One region of the Streptomyces sp. NPDC090022 genome, then DNA from elsewhere that is predicted to be linked to it. Evidence: riboswitches for the same ligand, from Rfam matches in the RefSeq annotation. Region 1 holds a riboswitch; the other holds the start of a gene.
The links. Region 1 has a riboswitch for ZMP and ZTP ahead of ACIPXB_RS16790 (bifunctional 5,10-methylenetetrahydrofolate dehydrogenase/5,10-methenyltetrahydrofolate cyclohydrolase). Riboswitches for the same ligand answer to the same signal wherever they lie in the genome.
Positions count from the first base shown of each region.

Region 1 (7,578 bases):
CCCGCCCAGATCCCCGAACTGCTCCTCGGCCTCGCCACCGTGCGGCCCGTGTTCCTGTGGGGCGCGCCCGGCATCGGGAAGTCGTCCCTGGTGCGGAGGTTCGCCGATTCGCTCGGCCTGGAGTGCGTCAGCCTGCTCGGGACGCAGCTCGCGCCCGAGGACCTCATGGGCGTGCCGCAGATCCGCGACGGCCGGTCGGTGTTCTGCCCGCCGGAGGCGATCGCGCGCGACGAGCCGTACTGCCTCTTCCTCGACGAGCTCAACGCCGCGACCCCCGACGTGCAGAAGGCCTTCTACTCCCTGATCCTGGACCGCCGGATCGGCGCCTACGAGCTTCCCGAGGGCTCCATCGTCATCGGCGCCGGCAACCGGGCCACCGACAACGCCCTGGCCCGCCCCATCGCCTCCGCCCTCGTCAACCGCCTCACCCACGTCCACCTCCGGGCGAGTGCCGCGGACTGGATGGTCTGGGCCGGCGAGGCCGGCATCCACCCCTGGATCACCGACTACCTCACCGACCGCCCCGACCACCTCTGGTCACAGCCGCCCAAGACCGAGGAGCCGTTCTCCACACCGCGCTCCTGGCACATGCTCTCCGACGCGCTGCACTCCTTCGGGCCCGCCCTCGACGAGCCGACCCTGAAGGTCCTTGCGCACGGCACGCTCACGCCCGCCCACGCCGTCTCCTTCTGCGGCTACGCCAAGATCGTCCGGCACAGCTTCGGCATTGAGGCGATCATCAAGGGCGACGCCTCCTGGCCCACCCGCCCGGCCGACCGCGACCTGCTCTACTACCTGGCCGAGGCCTTCCGCGGCCGGCTGGTCAAGGAGCTCCCCGACCGCAAGGAGCACGTCTCGCCCGCCATGCGGCAGACCGCCTACCGGGCCAAGTCGCTGCTGGTCCAGCTCGCCGAGATCTCCGTCGAGGTCGCCCAGACCGTCATCGCCGACGACGCCGACGGGCAGCCGGTGCTGCCCGCCTGGTTCCTGGTGGAGGCCGCCCGCGACATGCCGCGCCTGGTCGAGGCCCGCCGGTGACGACGACCGGCGGAAAGGGCCGCAAGGGGGCCAAGAGCGGCAAGGGAGCCAAGGGCGGCAAGCACGGCCAGCACACCAAGCCCGATCCGGCCGCGGAGGCGTACGCGGCCGGGCGGGCCAAGGTGCGCCAGAACCCGGCCTTCGCCGCCCTGGAGCAGGAGTTCTGCCGCAGCGACGAGTGCGGCCTGTGCCCCCGTACCGGCCTCGTCGTGATCGATTCCAACGGGGTCCTGCACGCCCACCCCACCCGCCTCGCCGAGCCCGCGGAGTGGGCCTGGGCCCTCGCCCACGGCCTGCTCCACCTCGGCTTCGGCCACGTCCCCGCCGCCACCGCGGACGACCGGGAGCAGCCCGACGAGCACGACCTCGCGGCCCGCTGCGTGGTCGTCAACCGCTTCCTGCAGACCGTTCCGATCGGCCACACCCCCGAACACCTGCCCGCCGGCTACCCCGGCGGCGACGAGGAGCAGCTGGCCACCCGCTGGCGCCGCGACGGCCTGCCCGCCGCCTACCGCCACTGCGGTACGGCCGGCACCGGCCCGGACCAGTACCTGCGCCCCTGGCGGCACTGGAACGACCCGGCCCCCGACTGGCAGACCGCCTTCGCCGCCGCTCTCACCCGCAGCGTCTCCGCCGCGATGGACACCGCCGGCGGCCGAGAGCCCGGGACCCTCCGCCGGCCCTGGGACCTGGCGCTGAACTGGTTCATCTCCGCGTACCCGCTGCTCGGCGGCCTCGCGGCCGGCCTGACCGTCGTCGCCGACGCCGAGCTGTCCCGCGCCCGGGGCATCTCCATCGCCGCCGTCTCCGCCCGCGCCGGCGAGATCTACATCAACCCGCTGCGCACCTTCACCGACGAGCAGTGGCGCTTCATCCTGGCCCACGAGATGCTGCACGCCGCCCTGCGCCACGGCGAGCGCCGCGGCCCGCGCGACCCGTTCCTGCACAACGTCGCCGCCGACTACGTCGTCAACGGCTGGCTGGTGGAGATGGCCGTCGGCGAGATGCCCGAGGGGCTGCTGCACGACCCGCAGCTGCGCGGGCTCTCGGTCGAGGAGGTGTACGACCGGATCACCGCCGACCTGCGCCGGACGCGCCGGCTGGCCACCCTGTGCGGCAAGGGCGTCGGCGACATCCTCGGCGAGCCGCTGCCGCACGGCGCGGCCCGCCCGTACACCGACCTCGACGCGTTCTACCGGCGCGGCCTGGTCCAGGGCCTGGACCTGCACCGGGCCGGGGACCGCGGGCTGCTGCCCGCCGGGCTGGTCGAGGAGATCCGGGCGCTGGCCCATCCGCCCGTGCCGTGGGACGCGAAGCTGGCGCGCTGGTTCGACGAGTACGTCCCCCGGCCCGAGCCGGTACGGACCTACGGGCGGCCGGCGCGCCGGCAGGCCGCCACCCCGGACATCCCGCGCGCGGGCCGGTACTTCCCGCCGGAGGAGGTGGCGCGCTGCACCTTCGGCGTGGTGCTCGACACCTCCGGTTCGATGGACCGGGCCCTGCTGGGCAAGGCCCTGGGCGCCATCGCCTCGTACGCGGAAGCCCGCGACGTACCGGCCGCCCGCGTCGTGTTCTGCGACGCGGCGCCGTACGACGCGGGCTATCTGCCGCCGACCGAGATCGCCGGCCGGGTACGGGTGCGGGGTCGTGGCGGCACCGAGCTGCAGCCGGGCATCGACCTGCTCCAGCGGGCGGAGGACTTCCCGCCCGGAGCTCCGGTCCTGGTGATCACGGACGGGTGGTGCGACACCCTGCGGATCAGGCGCGAGCACGCCTTCCTGATCCCGCAGGGTGCCTCCCTGCCGTTCACACCGGTGGGCCCGGTGTTCCGCCTGGCCTGACCGCGTACCTCTCAGTCGAGGTAGTCGCGCAGGACCTGCGAACGCGACGGGTGGCGCAGCTTCGACATGGTCTTGGACTCGATCTGCCGGATCCGCTCACGCGTGACGCCGTACACGCGGCCGATCTCGTCCAGGGTCTTCGGCTGGCCGTCGTTCAGGCCGTACCGCATGGACACGACACCCGCCTCGCGCTCGGAGAGCGTGCCCAGGATCGACTGGAGCTGCTCCTGGAGGAAGGTGAAGGAGACCGCGTCCGCCGGGACGACCGCCTCGGAGTCCTCGATGAGGTCACCGAACTCGCTGTCGCCCTCCTCACCCAGGGGGGTGTGCAGGGAGATCGGCTCACGGCCGTACTTCTGGACCTCGATGACCTTCTCCGGGGTCATGTCGAGCTCCTTGCCCAGCTCCTCCGGAGTGGGCTCCCGGCCGAGGTCCTGGAGCATCTGGCGCTGCACACGGGCGAGCTTGTTGATGATCTCGACCATGTGGACGGGGATACGGATCGTGCGCGACTGGTCGGCCATGGCACGCGTGATCGCCTGCCGGATCCACCAGGTCGCGTACGTGGAGAACTTGAAGCCCTTGGTGTAGTCGAACTTCTCCACGGCGCGGATCAGGCCGACGTTGCCCTCCTGGATCAGGTCCAGGAAGAGCATGCCGCGGCCCGTGTAGCGCTTGGCGAGCGAGACCACGAGCCGGAGGTTGGCCTCCAGCAGGTGGTTCTTGGCGCGCCGGCCGTCCTCGACCAGGATCTCCAGCTCGCGGCGGTAGGCCGGCTTGTGGTCGTCCTCCTCCTCGAGCTTGTACTCGGAGAACAGGCCCGCCTCGATGCGCTTGGCGAGCTCGACCTCCTGCTCGGCGTTGAGCAGCGGCACCTTGCCGATGAGCTTGAGGTAGTCCTTGACCGGGTCGGCGGTGGCGCCGGCGACCATGACGGTCTGGGCCGGAGCGTCGTCGTCGTCCTCGTCGGACAGCACGAAGCCCTGGGTGCCGGCCTTGGCGGTGTCCTCCTCCGGCTCGTCGGCGAGGTCCTCGAACAGGTCGTCGCCCTCGAGCTCCGGGTTCTCACCGGCTTCGGCGTCGTCCTTGGCGCTGGTCTTCTTCGCCGCCGTCTTCTTGGTGGCGGTCTTCTTCGCGGCGGTCTTCTTGACCGTCCGCTTCTTGGGCTCGGCGACGGCGGCCGTCTCGTCCTCGGTGGCCGCGGCGGTCGAGGGGGCAGGAGCGGATATCGCGGCAGCGGTGGCGGGCACCGCGGCCGCGGTCTTGCGCGCGCCGATGGGGCGCGGCGCGGCCGCCGCCTTCTTGGTCACCGTACGAGCCGGGGCCGCCGCCTTGCGGGGCTTCTTGGCGGCGGTCTTCGTGGCCGGGGCGGCGCTGACGTGCAGCGCCACGCCCTCCTCGTCCAGGACCTGGTTCAGGCTGCGCAGGACCCGCTTCCACTGGTCCACCGGGATGCGACCGGCCTCGAAGGCCTGGCGCACGTCGTCACCGTTGATGTGACCCTGCTCGCGGCCGCGCTCGACAAGAGCGACCAGGGCCTCGGATTCGGCGATCTCCGGAGGGAACGTACGGGACGGGCTGAGCGACACAAGGAGCCTCTCGTTGCGAACAGATAAATGGCGGGCGGGACATCATCGCGCGTCCCAGCGGAAACAGGCCCGACGGGGTCGGTATTCCGGCGGCGCGCGAAGACACCTGTCGGTTCATCGCATGCCCGAGTCGATTCGTTACGCACTGAATTGAGTGACCTGCGCCACGCTGTCGAGACGCAACCGATGTCCAGTCTCCTCCATCATCCCGTTTTACGGGCCTCGATGAGGAAGCGGGCGGTGTGCGCGACGAACGGACCCTGCCGTTCGATCTGTTCGTGCAGCTCCCGCAGCCGGTCCCGGTAGTGGCCGACCGTGAAGCCCGGAACCATCCAGATCACCTTCCGCAGGAAATAGATCACGGCCCCGATGTCGCCGAACTCCGTCCGCAGCCGTTCCGAGCGCAGGTCCACCACCTCCAGGCCGGCCCGGGCGGCGTCGGCGGCCGCGTCGTCGGGGTGCCGGGCCCGCCGGACCTCCTCGGGCTGCGGGCCCAGGAAGTACTCGACGAGCTCGAAGACGCTCGCCGGCCCGACCTGCTGCGAGAAGTAGGTGCCGCCGGGCTTGAGGACCCGGGCGATCTCCTCCCACCAGATGGTCACCGGATGGCGGCTGGTGACCAGGTCGAAGGCCGCGTCGCCGAAGGGCAGCGGCGGCTCGTCGGTGTCCGCGACGACGACCGCGCCCAGCGGGTGCAGCAGCCGGGTCGCCCGGTCGACGTTCGGGGGCCAGGACTCGGTGGCCGCCATCAGCGGCGGCCCGCCCGCGCCGATCGCACCGGCGAGGACCTCGCCCCCGCCGGTCTGGATGTCCAGGGCCGCGCGCACGCCGGCGAGCTTCTGGCCCAGGAGGCGCTGGTAGCCCCAGGAGGGACGCTGCTCGCTGGCCCGGCCGTCCAGCCAGGAGAAGTCCCAGCCGTCCACCGAGACCGACTCGGCCTCGGCCACGAGATGGTCGAAAATGGGTGTCATGTCTTGATCGTCCCAGTTGGGGCGCGAGCTCTCCACCGGATAAGGCGGGCGGCCGGGTCCGGCCCGGGCCGGCCGGCGTCGACTACAGTGGGCAGCGGGCCGTGACTGGCGCTTGGGTGGATCACCACCGGGGAGCGGCCCGGCGTACTCGGAGGTACCTCGCGTAACCCCGGGTGACGTCCACTGCCGCGCGCCTGGGCGAACCGCTACCGCGAACCGCGATCCGCAGCGACGTTCAGGAGATCCCGTGACGACTGCCCAGACGACTGCCCAGACGACCGCTCAGGCCACCCCCGCCGCCACCCCTTCCGCCCGCATGATGGACGGCACCGCCGTCGCCCGCCGCATCAGCGAGCAGACGGCCCGCTACGCCGCCGCGCTCACCGCCCGCACCGGCACCGCGCCCTGCCTCGCGACCGTCCTGGTCGGCGAGGACCCGGCGTCCGTGACCTACGTACGGATGAAGCAGAACCGTTGCGCCAAGGCCGGCATCACCTCCCGCCACGTCGCCCTCCCGGCGGAGACGACGACGGAGGAGCTGGTCGCGGTGATCACCGGCCTCTCCGGGGACCCGGAGATCAGCGGCATCCTGCTCCAGCACCCGGTCCCGCACCACATCGACGAGCGCGCCGCCTTCGAGGCCATCGCCCCGGGCAAGGACGTCGACGGCGTCACCATGCACTCCTTCGCCGCGATGGGCTTCGGCCTGCCGGGCTTCGTCTCCTGCACCCCCGGCGGCATCATGCGCCTGCTGGAGGAGTACGACGTCGACCTCACCGGCAAGCACGCGGTCGTCGTCGGCCGCAGCGCGATCCTCGGCAAGCCGGCCGGCATGCTGCTCCTGGAGCAGAACGCCACCGTCACCTACTGCCACTCCCGCACCCAGGACCTCTCCTCCCTCGTGCGCCAGGCGGACGTCCTGGTCGCCGCCGTCGGCAAGGCCGAGTTCATCCGCGGCGAGGACATCAAGCCGGGCGCGGTCGTCCTGGACGCCGGCTACAACGAGGGCAACGTCGGCGACGTCCACTTCGCCTCGGCCGCCGAACGCGCCTCCCTGATCACCCCGGTCCCGGGCGGCGTCGGCCCCATGACCATCGCGGTCCTCCTGGAACAGACGGTCCAGGCCGCCGCCACCCAGGCGGGCCTCGCCCTGTCGGACCTGCTCTGACACCTCATGTGACGTGATCCGACGCCCCCGGCCGGTCCCGGCCCGGGGGCGTCGGCGTTTCCGCGTGCCCCGGGGGTGCGGCATCCTGGCGGCTCGGGGAGAGCGGGCACGGTGGGGAGCGCATGAGGGAGTCGGGACGCGGGCCGGAGGACCTCTCCGCCGCCGTGCGCAGGGCGCAGGGACTCCTCCAGGGTGCTCGGAGCGCGGTCGGGAGCGATTCCGGGCTCCCGGACCCTGCCGTACGGCCCGCCGCACACCGGTCGGCCCCGCTGTCCGACCGGCCGCGGCCCGTCGCCGACTGGCCGCCCGGCCGGCTCGGGGTCCACCCGGCGGTCGCGGGCGCGCGGGAGGCGGACCCGGCGCGGTTCGTCCTGCCCGCGTACGTCGTCCGCGATCACGACCGGGCGCTGCGCGCCTGCCTCACGCGGGCGGCCGACGCGGGGCGGCCCTCCGTGGTGCTGGTGCGGGGGGAATCGTGCACGGGCAAGTCCCGTACGGGATATGAGGCGGTCAGGTCGTGTTGCGGCGACCGGCACCTGGCCTTCCCCAAGAGCGGGCAGAGCCTGCTCGAACTGCTCGACGCGCTCGCCACCGATGCGGTGGACCCGCACCTGGTGCTGTGGCTGGACGAGGCGCAGAACGTCCTCACCGGCCCCGACGGCGAGCGGGCCGCGCTGCGGCTGCGCCGGCTGCTGGAGACGGACCGGCCCTTCGTGGTCCTGATGACCATGTGGCCCGAACACGCGCGGCGGCTCTCCGAACGCCCGGAGGGGCTGCGTGAGGACCCCCACCGCCAGGTCCGGGCCCTGCTGACCCAGGCCGACGTCTTCCCCGTGCCCGCCACGTTCTCGGGTGCGGCGATCGACGCGGCGGGGGACGGCCGCGACCCCTCCCTCGAACTCGCCCTGCTCACCGGGCGGGACGGAGCGATCACCCAGACCCTGGCCGCGGCCCCCCAGCTCGTCGAGCAC
Region 1 is NZ_JBIVFN010000007.1:192,229-199,806, forward strand. Features, by position in the region: gene ACIPXB_RS16770 (ATP-binding protein) at 1-1,038, shown strand, start outside; gene ACIPXB_RS16775 (hypothetical protein) at 1,035-2,879, shown strand; gene ACIPXB_RS16780 (RNA polymerase sigma factor) at 2,891-4,468, opposite strand; gene ACIPXB_RS16785 (methyltransferase domain-containing protein) at 4,672-5,439, opposite strand; ZMP/ZTP riboswitch at 5,531-5,646, shown strand; gene ACIPXB_RS16790 (bifunctional 5,10-methylenetetrahydrofolate dehydrogenase/5,10-methenyltetrahydrofolate cyclohydrolase) at 5,756-6,607, shown strand; gene ACIPXB_RS16795 (hypothetical protein) at 6,730-7,578, shown strand, end outside.

Region 2 (7,578 bases), on a different contig from region 1:
ACGGTGACGGCCTCGGTCAGTTCGATCGCGGCGAGCTCCTTCTCGGTGTAGAAGTGCCGCGACTCCTCCCAGGTGCCGAGCAGCACGATGCGCTCGACGCTCTCGCCCGCCGCGAGGGCGTCCTTGGTGTGCATGTCGAGACAGAACGCGCAGTGGTTGAGCTGCGAGGCGCGGATCTTGACGAGCTCGACGAGCGTGGGGTCCAGGCCCTTGCGGGAGGCGATCTCCAGGGCGAGGACGGCCTTGTACACCTCCGGTGCGAGCTTGGCCAGCTGCATGCGGGGTGTGTGCTCGTGAGCGTGTTCCTGGTTCGTGGTCATGCACCCAGGCTAGGAAGGAAACGTCCCGACGATATGGTCCATATCCATGACGCAATCGTGGGCCACTTTCGGGGCTGACCTGCATCTGGAACCGGTCGCGGGGCGTGGCCTGCGGGCCGGCCTCGCCGAGGCGCTGCGCGAGGCCGCGCGCAGCGGCCGGCTGGCGCCGGGGACCCGGCTGCCGAGCTCGCGCACGCTGGCGGCGGACCTGGGGATCGCGCGGAACACGGTCGCCGAGGCGTACGGCGAGCTGGTCGCCGAGGGGTGGCTGACGGCCCGCCAGGGGTCCGGTACGAGGGTCGCGGAACGGGCGCGTCCGCGCAAGGGCGCCGGGGGCGCGGGGGGTGCCGGGGGCGCCAGGGGTGGTGTGGGTGCCGGGCAGCAGGCCGTACGGCGGCCGGCCGTGCGCCGGGGCCCCACGTACAGCCTGATGCCCGGCTCGCCCGACCTGGCCGGCTTCCCCCGGACGGCCTGGCTGTCGGCGGCCCGGCGGGCGCTGCTGGACGCGCCGAACGAGGCGTTCGGGTACGGCGACCCGCGGGGCCGTGTCGAACTGCGGGAGGCCCTGGCCGGGTACCTGGCGCGGGCCCGTGGCGTGGCGGCGGACCCGGAGCGGATCGTGCTGACGTCCGGGTTCGCGCACGGGCTGATGCTGGTCGGGCGGATGCTGAGGGCGCGGCGGGTGCGGGAGCTGGCGGTGGAGGCGTACGCGGTCCACGTGCACCGCCGGCTGCTGGCGCAGGTGGGGCTGCGGACGGTGCCGGTCGGACTCGACGCGGCGGGCGCGCGGACGCAGGACCTGGCGGGGATGCCGGCGGGCGCGGTGCTGCTGACGCCGGCGCACCAGTTCCCGACGGGCGTCGCGCTGACGCCGGAGCGGCGGGCGGCGGCGGTGGACTGGGCGCGGACGTCGGGGGGCGTGATCCTGGAGGACGACTACGACGGGGAGTTCCGCTACGACCGGCAGCCGGTGGGCGCGCTGCAGGGTCTGGACCCGGACCGGGTGCTGTACCTCGGTACGGCGAGCAAGTCCCTGGCGCCGGGGCTGCGGATGGGGTGGATGGTGGTGCCGCCGGGGCTGCTGGACGCGGTCATGGCGGCCAAGGGGCGGGCGGACTGGACGTCGAGCGCCCTGGACCAGCTGACGCTGGCCGAGTTCTTGCGGTCGGGGGCGTACGACCGGCACGTGCGGAGCATGCGGCTGCGGTACCGGCGGCGCCGCGACCAGCTGGTCGCGGCCCTGGAGGGCCGGGTCCGGGTGTCGGGCATCGCGGCCGGGCTGCACGCGGTCCTCGACCTGCCGCCGGGTACGGAGCGGTCGGTGGTGCAGTCGGCGGCGTGGCACGACCTGGCGCTGGAGGGCCTGTCGCTGTTCCGCCACCCGGACGCCGAGCTGCCGGCGCGGGATGCGGTGGTGGTGGGGTACGCGACGCCGCCGGACAGCGCCTGGACCCCGACGCTGGCCGCCCTGACGGCCACCCTTCCGTAGGCCCGCCTGGCGACTCAGGCCGGGGCCACCTGGCCCCGGTCCCCGCGCCTCAAACGCCCAGGGTGCCCGGCGGCGGTGGATTCAGCCTGCGCGGCGTTTTGAGCGCACCGGGCGCGCAGCGCGCGGGTGGGGTCTGGGGCGGAGCCCCGGTTTCGGGAAGGGGCGGGGTGGGGGAGGAGCCCCGCGCAGCGGCTCGACCCCGTCAACGCGGCGCCGCGGTCGAGCAGCAGGAACCCCGAGGACAGCCCCAGCAGCGCCAGGCCCAGGCACAGGACGCCCACCGCCCCCCACTCGGCCGCCGACAGCCGTACCCGCAGCAGCCGCGCCGCGACCACTGCCGTCACCGCGAGGCTGCCCGCCAGCGCCGCGCTCACCGCGTAGATCGGGATCGACCGCAGCGCCACGATCTGGAGCACGAACCCGACCCCGTCGAGCACCAGACCGAGCAGATACCGCCACTGCCGTGCCGCGCGCCACAGCAGTCCGGGGTCCACCCCGGACCCGGTCCCCGGCTCCGCCGCCCGTGTCGCCACCGCCTGCAGTACGGACGCCGTACCGGAGCAGACCGCCGCACCGAGCGCGCAGATCATCCCAAGCAGCACAAAAGGACTCCAGGGGAAGGCCGGGGCGGGCGGCCGGATTCCATCCCTCCCCTCCACGCCTCTAGTCTGTCCGGCAGCACGCCACAAGGGGGAGCCTCGGACATGGACAGCAGCAGTACCACCAGCAAACGCCGCATGCGCTCCGGCACGGTCGCCCTCGGCGGCATGGGCCTGCTCGCCGCCAGCCTCGTCGCCTGCGGCAGCAGCAACGAGCCGGACCGGCGCTGCGCCGACCGCGTCACGCTCGACCAGTACTCCATGAAGGAGTGCAAGAAGGGCGGCCGCGGCTCGCACTACTACGGCGGCTACGTCAGCGCCGGCAAGGTCACCGGCGGCAGTTTTGACAAGGACGCCGTCAAGCGCGGCGGCCTCGGCGGCGGCTCGTCCTCCTCCGGCGGCTGAGGCCTGGGGGGAGGTCAGGGGCGGGACGGGCCCGGGCCCACGGGCCACGGGCCCATGCCAGGCGCCGGCGGCGGTATCCGCCGCGGCACGAGTACGGACGGATCGGCATCGGCATCATGCAGCGGCACACCATCGAACCGCGCCCCGACTGGCAGCGGACCGTCGAGGAGCAGGGGCTCATCTACCCCCTCACCCGTTACCCCGACGACTCCCTGCGCCCGTACTGGGACGAGAGCGCGTACTACTCCTTCACGCTGCCCGAGGTCGAGGCGCTGGAGGAGGTCGTGGAGGAGCTGCACGCGATGTGCCTGGCCGCGGCCGAGCACATCGTCTCTCAGGACCGGTTCGCCGACCTCGGGATCACCGACCCCCGTCTGAAGGAGGTCGTCGCCGAGTCCTGGCGGCGCCGCGCCGAGCAGCCCTCCCTCTACGCCCGCTTCGACCTGCGCTACGACGGCACCGGCCCGGCCAAGATGCTGGAGTACAACGCCGACACGCCCACCTCCCTCGTGGAGGCGGCCAGCCCGCAGTGGTTCTGGATGGAGGAGTGCTTCCCCGGCGCCGACCAGTGGAACTCCCTCCACGAGCGGCTCGTCGACGCCTGGCGCCGCCAGGCCGAGCTGCTGCCGCCCGGCCCGGTGCACTTCGCGCACTCCGAGGCCGACGAGCTCGGCGAGGACCTGATGACGGTCGCGTACCTCCAGGAGACCGCCGAGCAGGCCGGTCTGGAGACCGAGGCGCTGGCCGTCGAGAAGATCGGCTGGGACCGGCTGTCCGGCCGCTTCGTCGACGAGCGGCTCCGGTTCATCCGCAGCTGCTTCAAGCTCTACCCGTGGGAGTGGCTGGCCACGGACGAGTTCGGCCCCCAGGTCCTCGACACCATCGACCAGGGCGGCGGCACCGGCACCACCTGCTGGATCGAGCCCGCCTGGAAGATGCTGCTGTCCAACAAGGCGCTGCTGGCGATCCTCTGGGAGCTCTTCCCGGACCACCCGAACCTGCTGCCCGCCTACCTCGACGGGCCGCGCGAACTCGCCACCACCACCGGGTACGTCGCCAAGCCCCTCCTGGGCCGCGAGGGCGCCGGGGTGACCCTGCACGAGGCGGGCGGGGCGCCGTACGTGCGCGCCGACGGCGACGGGCCGGTCTGCTTCCAGGGCCTGGCCCCGCTGCCCGACTTCGACGGCAACCGGGTGGTGCTCGGTGCGTGGGTCGTCGAGGACGAGGCGGCGGGGCTCGGCATCCGCGAATCGGCGGGGCCGGTCACGGACGAGTACGCCCGCTTCCTGCCCCACGTCATCCTGTAACCGGCTGCAAGAGGGGCCTTCCGGGGCGTTCCGGCCCGGCTGCCCGGCGTACCGCTACTCCGCCGCCAGGACCGCCCGGAGCTGCTCCAGGCCCCAGTCCAGGTCCTCCTTGGTGATCACCAGTGGCGGCGCGATGCGGATGGTGGAGCCGTGGGTGTCCTTCACCAGGACCCCGCGTTCCATCAGCTTCTCGGAGATCTCCCGGCCCGTGCCGTGCGACGGGTCGATGTCCACGCCGGCCCACAGCCCGCGCCCGCGTACGGCCGTCACCGCGCCCCCGCCCACCAGCAGCCCCAGCTCCTGGTGCAGGTGGTCGCCGAGTTCGGCGGCCCGCGCCTGGTACTCGCCGCCGCGCAGCATCGCGATGACCTCCAGGGCGACCGCGCAGGCCAGCGGGTTGCCGCCGAAGGTGGAGCCGTGCTCGCCGGGCCGGAACACACCGAGGACGTCGCGGTCGGCGACGACGGCGGAGACGGGCACCACACCGCCGCCCAGCGCCTTGCCGAGGATGTAGACGTCGGGCACCACGTCCTCGTGGTCGCACGCGAAGGTCCGGCCGGTGCGGCCGAGCCCGGACTGGATCTCGTCGGCCATGAACAGCACGTTCCGCGCGCGCGTCAGCTCGCGTACGCCGCCGAGGTATCCGGCGGGCGGCACCAGGACGCCGGCCTCGCCCTGGATCGGCTCCAGCAGCACGGCCACGGTGTTCGCGGTGACCGCGGCCTCCAGCGCCGTCAGGTCGCCGTACGGGACGATCTCGAACCCGGGGGTGTAGGGACCGTAGTGGTCGCGCGCCTCGTGATCGGTGGAGAAGGAGACGATGGTCGTGGTGCGGCCGTGGAAGTTGTTCGCCGCCACGACGATCTTGGCCTGTCCGTCGGGGACGCCCTTGACCTCGTACCCCCACTTGCGGGCGGTCTTGATGGCCGTCTCGACCGCCTCCGCACCGGTGTTCATCGGCAGCACCATCTCCTTGCCGCACAGCGCGGCCAGCTCCGCGCAGAAGGCGGCGAAGCGGTCGTGGTGGAAGGCGCGGGAGGTCAGCGTGACGCGTTCCAGCTGCGCTCTGGCGGCGTCGATCAGGCGGCGGTTGCCGTGGCCGAAGTTGAGGGCCGAGTAGCCGGCGAGCATGTCGAGGTAGCGCTTGCCCGACACGTCCGTCATCCACGCGCCCTCGGCGGTGGCGACGACGACGGGCAGCGGGTGGTAGTTGTGCGCGCTGTGGGCGTCCGCGGCGCGCATGGCGTCCGCTGTGGTGTGCGTGGTGGTCGACACGGGATCTCCGTTTCGTCGGTCCTGGCCAGTGAGTGACGAGGGTGACGTCACTTCTATCGTCGCTCGGATACCGGACGCGGAAACCTTCCCCGTGACGCGGCCGCTAAGGTGTCCGGTACGCACGGCGACTGGCGTACGGGGAACCAACTCCGGGGGAGTCGTGCGCGCATGTCCGCACACAGGGCCGCTCGCCTGGGCCTCGCGGGGTACGAAACGACATCGACCCCGGAGGAGCCGCCATGAGCGCGTCCCCGTCCTTCCCGTCCACGGCCGCGTCCCCGTCCGCGCGCCATCGCGCGCTCGCCGCCACCGACCCGGCGCTCGCCGGGCTGGTCGCCGCCGAGGAGGCCCTGCAGGCGGAGACCCTGCGGCTGATCCCCAGCGAGAACTACGTCTCGGCGGCCGTGCTGGAGGCCTCCGGCACCGTCCTGCAGAACAAGTACAGCGAGGGCTACCCGGGCCGCCGCTACTACGAGGGCCAGCAGAACATCGACCAGGTCGAGGCCCTCGCCGTCGCCCGCGCGAAGGCCGTCTTCGGCGTCGACCACGCCAACGTCCAGCCCTACTCCGGCTCCCCGGCCAACCTCGCCGTCTACCTGGCCTTCGCGAAGCCCGGCGACACGGTGATGGGCATGGCCCTGCCGATGGGCGGCCACCTCACGCACGGCTGGGGCGTCTCGGCGACCGGCTCGTGGTTCCGGGGCGTGCAGTACGGCGTCCGCGCCGACACCGGCCTGATCGACTACGACGCGGTGCGCGACCTCGCGCTGGCCGAGCGGCCGAAGCTGATCTTCTGCGGCGGTACGGCGCTGCCGCGCACGATCGACTTCGAGGCCTTCGCCGCGATCGCCGAGGAGGCCGGATCGGTCCTCGTCGCGGACGTCGCGCACATCGCGGGCCTGATCGCGGGCGGCGCGCACCCCTCGCCGGTGCCGCACGTGGACGTGGTCTCCACGACCACGCACAAGACGCTGCGGGGGCCGCGCGGCGCGATGCTGATGTGCCGCGAGGAGCACGCCAAGGCCATCGACAAGGCGGTCTTCCCGGGCCTGCAGGGCGGCCCGCACAACCAGACGACGGCCGGCATCGCGGTGGCGCTGCACGAAGCCGCGCAGCCGTCGTTCGCGGCGTACGCGCACGCGGTCGTCGCCAACGCCGGGGCGCTGGCCGAGGCGCTGCTGGAGCGCGGCTTCGACCTGGTGTCGGGCGGCACCGACAACCACCTGATCCTGATCGACCTGACGGGGAAGGACGTGCCGGGGAAGGTGGCGGCCAAGGCGCTGGACCGGGCGGGCATCGTGGTGAACTACAACACGGTGCCGTTCGACCCGCGCAAGCCCTTCGACCCCTCGGGGATCCGGATCGGCACGCCGTCGCTGACGTCGCGGGGGCTGGGCACCGGCGACATGCCGGTGGTGGCGGACTGGATCGCGCGGGCGGTGGCGGCCACGGGTGACGAGGACGCGCTGGCCGGGATCCGCAAGGAGGTCGCGGCCCTGATGGCCGAGCACCCGGCCCCGGGCCTGCCGGCCTGACCTCCGCCCGGACGCCGGGGGACGGCGTGCGGGGCTCGACCCCCGCACACCATCCCCCGGCGCGGCCGCACGGGTGCGCTCGCCGGTCGGTCGCTCGGCCGGGGTGGGATCCGGACGCCGGGCTACCGGGCGGTATGCCGGTGGGTGCCGGGGTCCGGGGTCCGGGGGCGGCGACAAGCTGATCGCTTCCGGCCAGCGCATGCCGAACTCACCCCGGCGTACCTGCGAGAATGGGCCCATGGCCTTCGACCGTCCGCGCGCGCTCTCCGGTATCCAGCCCACCTCGGGTTCGTTCCACCTCGGGAACTACCTCGGTGCCATCCGCCAGTACGTCGCCCTGCAGGAATCCCACGACGCCTTCTACATGGTCGTCGACCTGCACGCGATCACCATGCCCCAGGACCCCGCAGCCCTCCGCGAGAACACCCGGTACTCCGTGGCGCAGCTGCTGGCGGCCGGGCTCGACCCGGAGCGGTGCACGCTCTTCGTCCAGAGCCACGTCCCCGAGCACGCGCAGCTCGGCTGGGTCATGAACTGCATCACCGGTTTCGGTGAGGCCAGCCGGATGACCCAGTTCAAGGACAAGTCCGCCAAGGGCGGCGTCAACAACGCCACCGTCGGCCTCTTCACGTACCCGATCCTCCAGGT
Region 2 is NZ_JBIVFN010000037.1:17,957-25,534, reverse strand. Features, by position in the region: gene ACIPXB_RS35310 (carboxymuconolactone decarboxylase family protein) at 1-320, opposite strand, end outside; gene ACIPXB_RS35305 (PLP-dependent aminotransferase family protein) at 367-1,809, shown strand; partial or broken gene ACIPXB_RS35300 (hypothetical protein) at 2,043-2,399, opposite strand; gene ACIPXB_RS35295 (hypothetical protein) at 2,514-2,813, shown strand; gene ACIPXB_RS35290 (glutathionylspermidine synthase family protein) at 2,930-4,120, shown strand; gene rocD (ornithine--oxo-acid transaminase) at 4,175-5,362, opposite strand; ZMP/ZTP riboswitch at 5,510-5,600, shown strand; gene glyA (serine hydroxymethyltransferase) at 5,635-6,930, shown strand; gene trpS (tryptophan--tRNA ligase) at 7,169-7,578, shown strand, end outside.
Region 2: linked by a shared signal. The riboswitch ahead of glyA (serine hydroxymethyltransferase) and the one ahead of ACIPXB_RS16790 (bifunctional 5,10-methylenetetrahydrofolate dehydrogenase/5,10-methenyltetrahydrofolate cyclohydrolase) in region 1 are both predicted to bind ZMP and ZTP.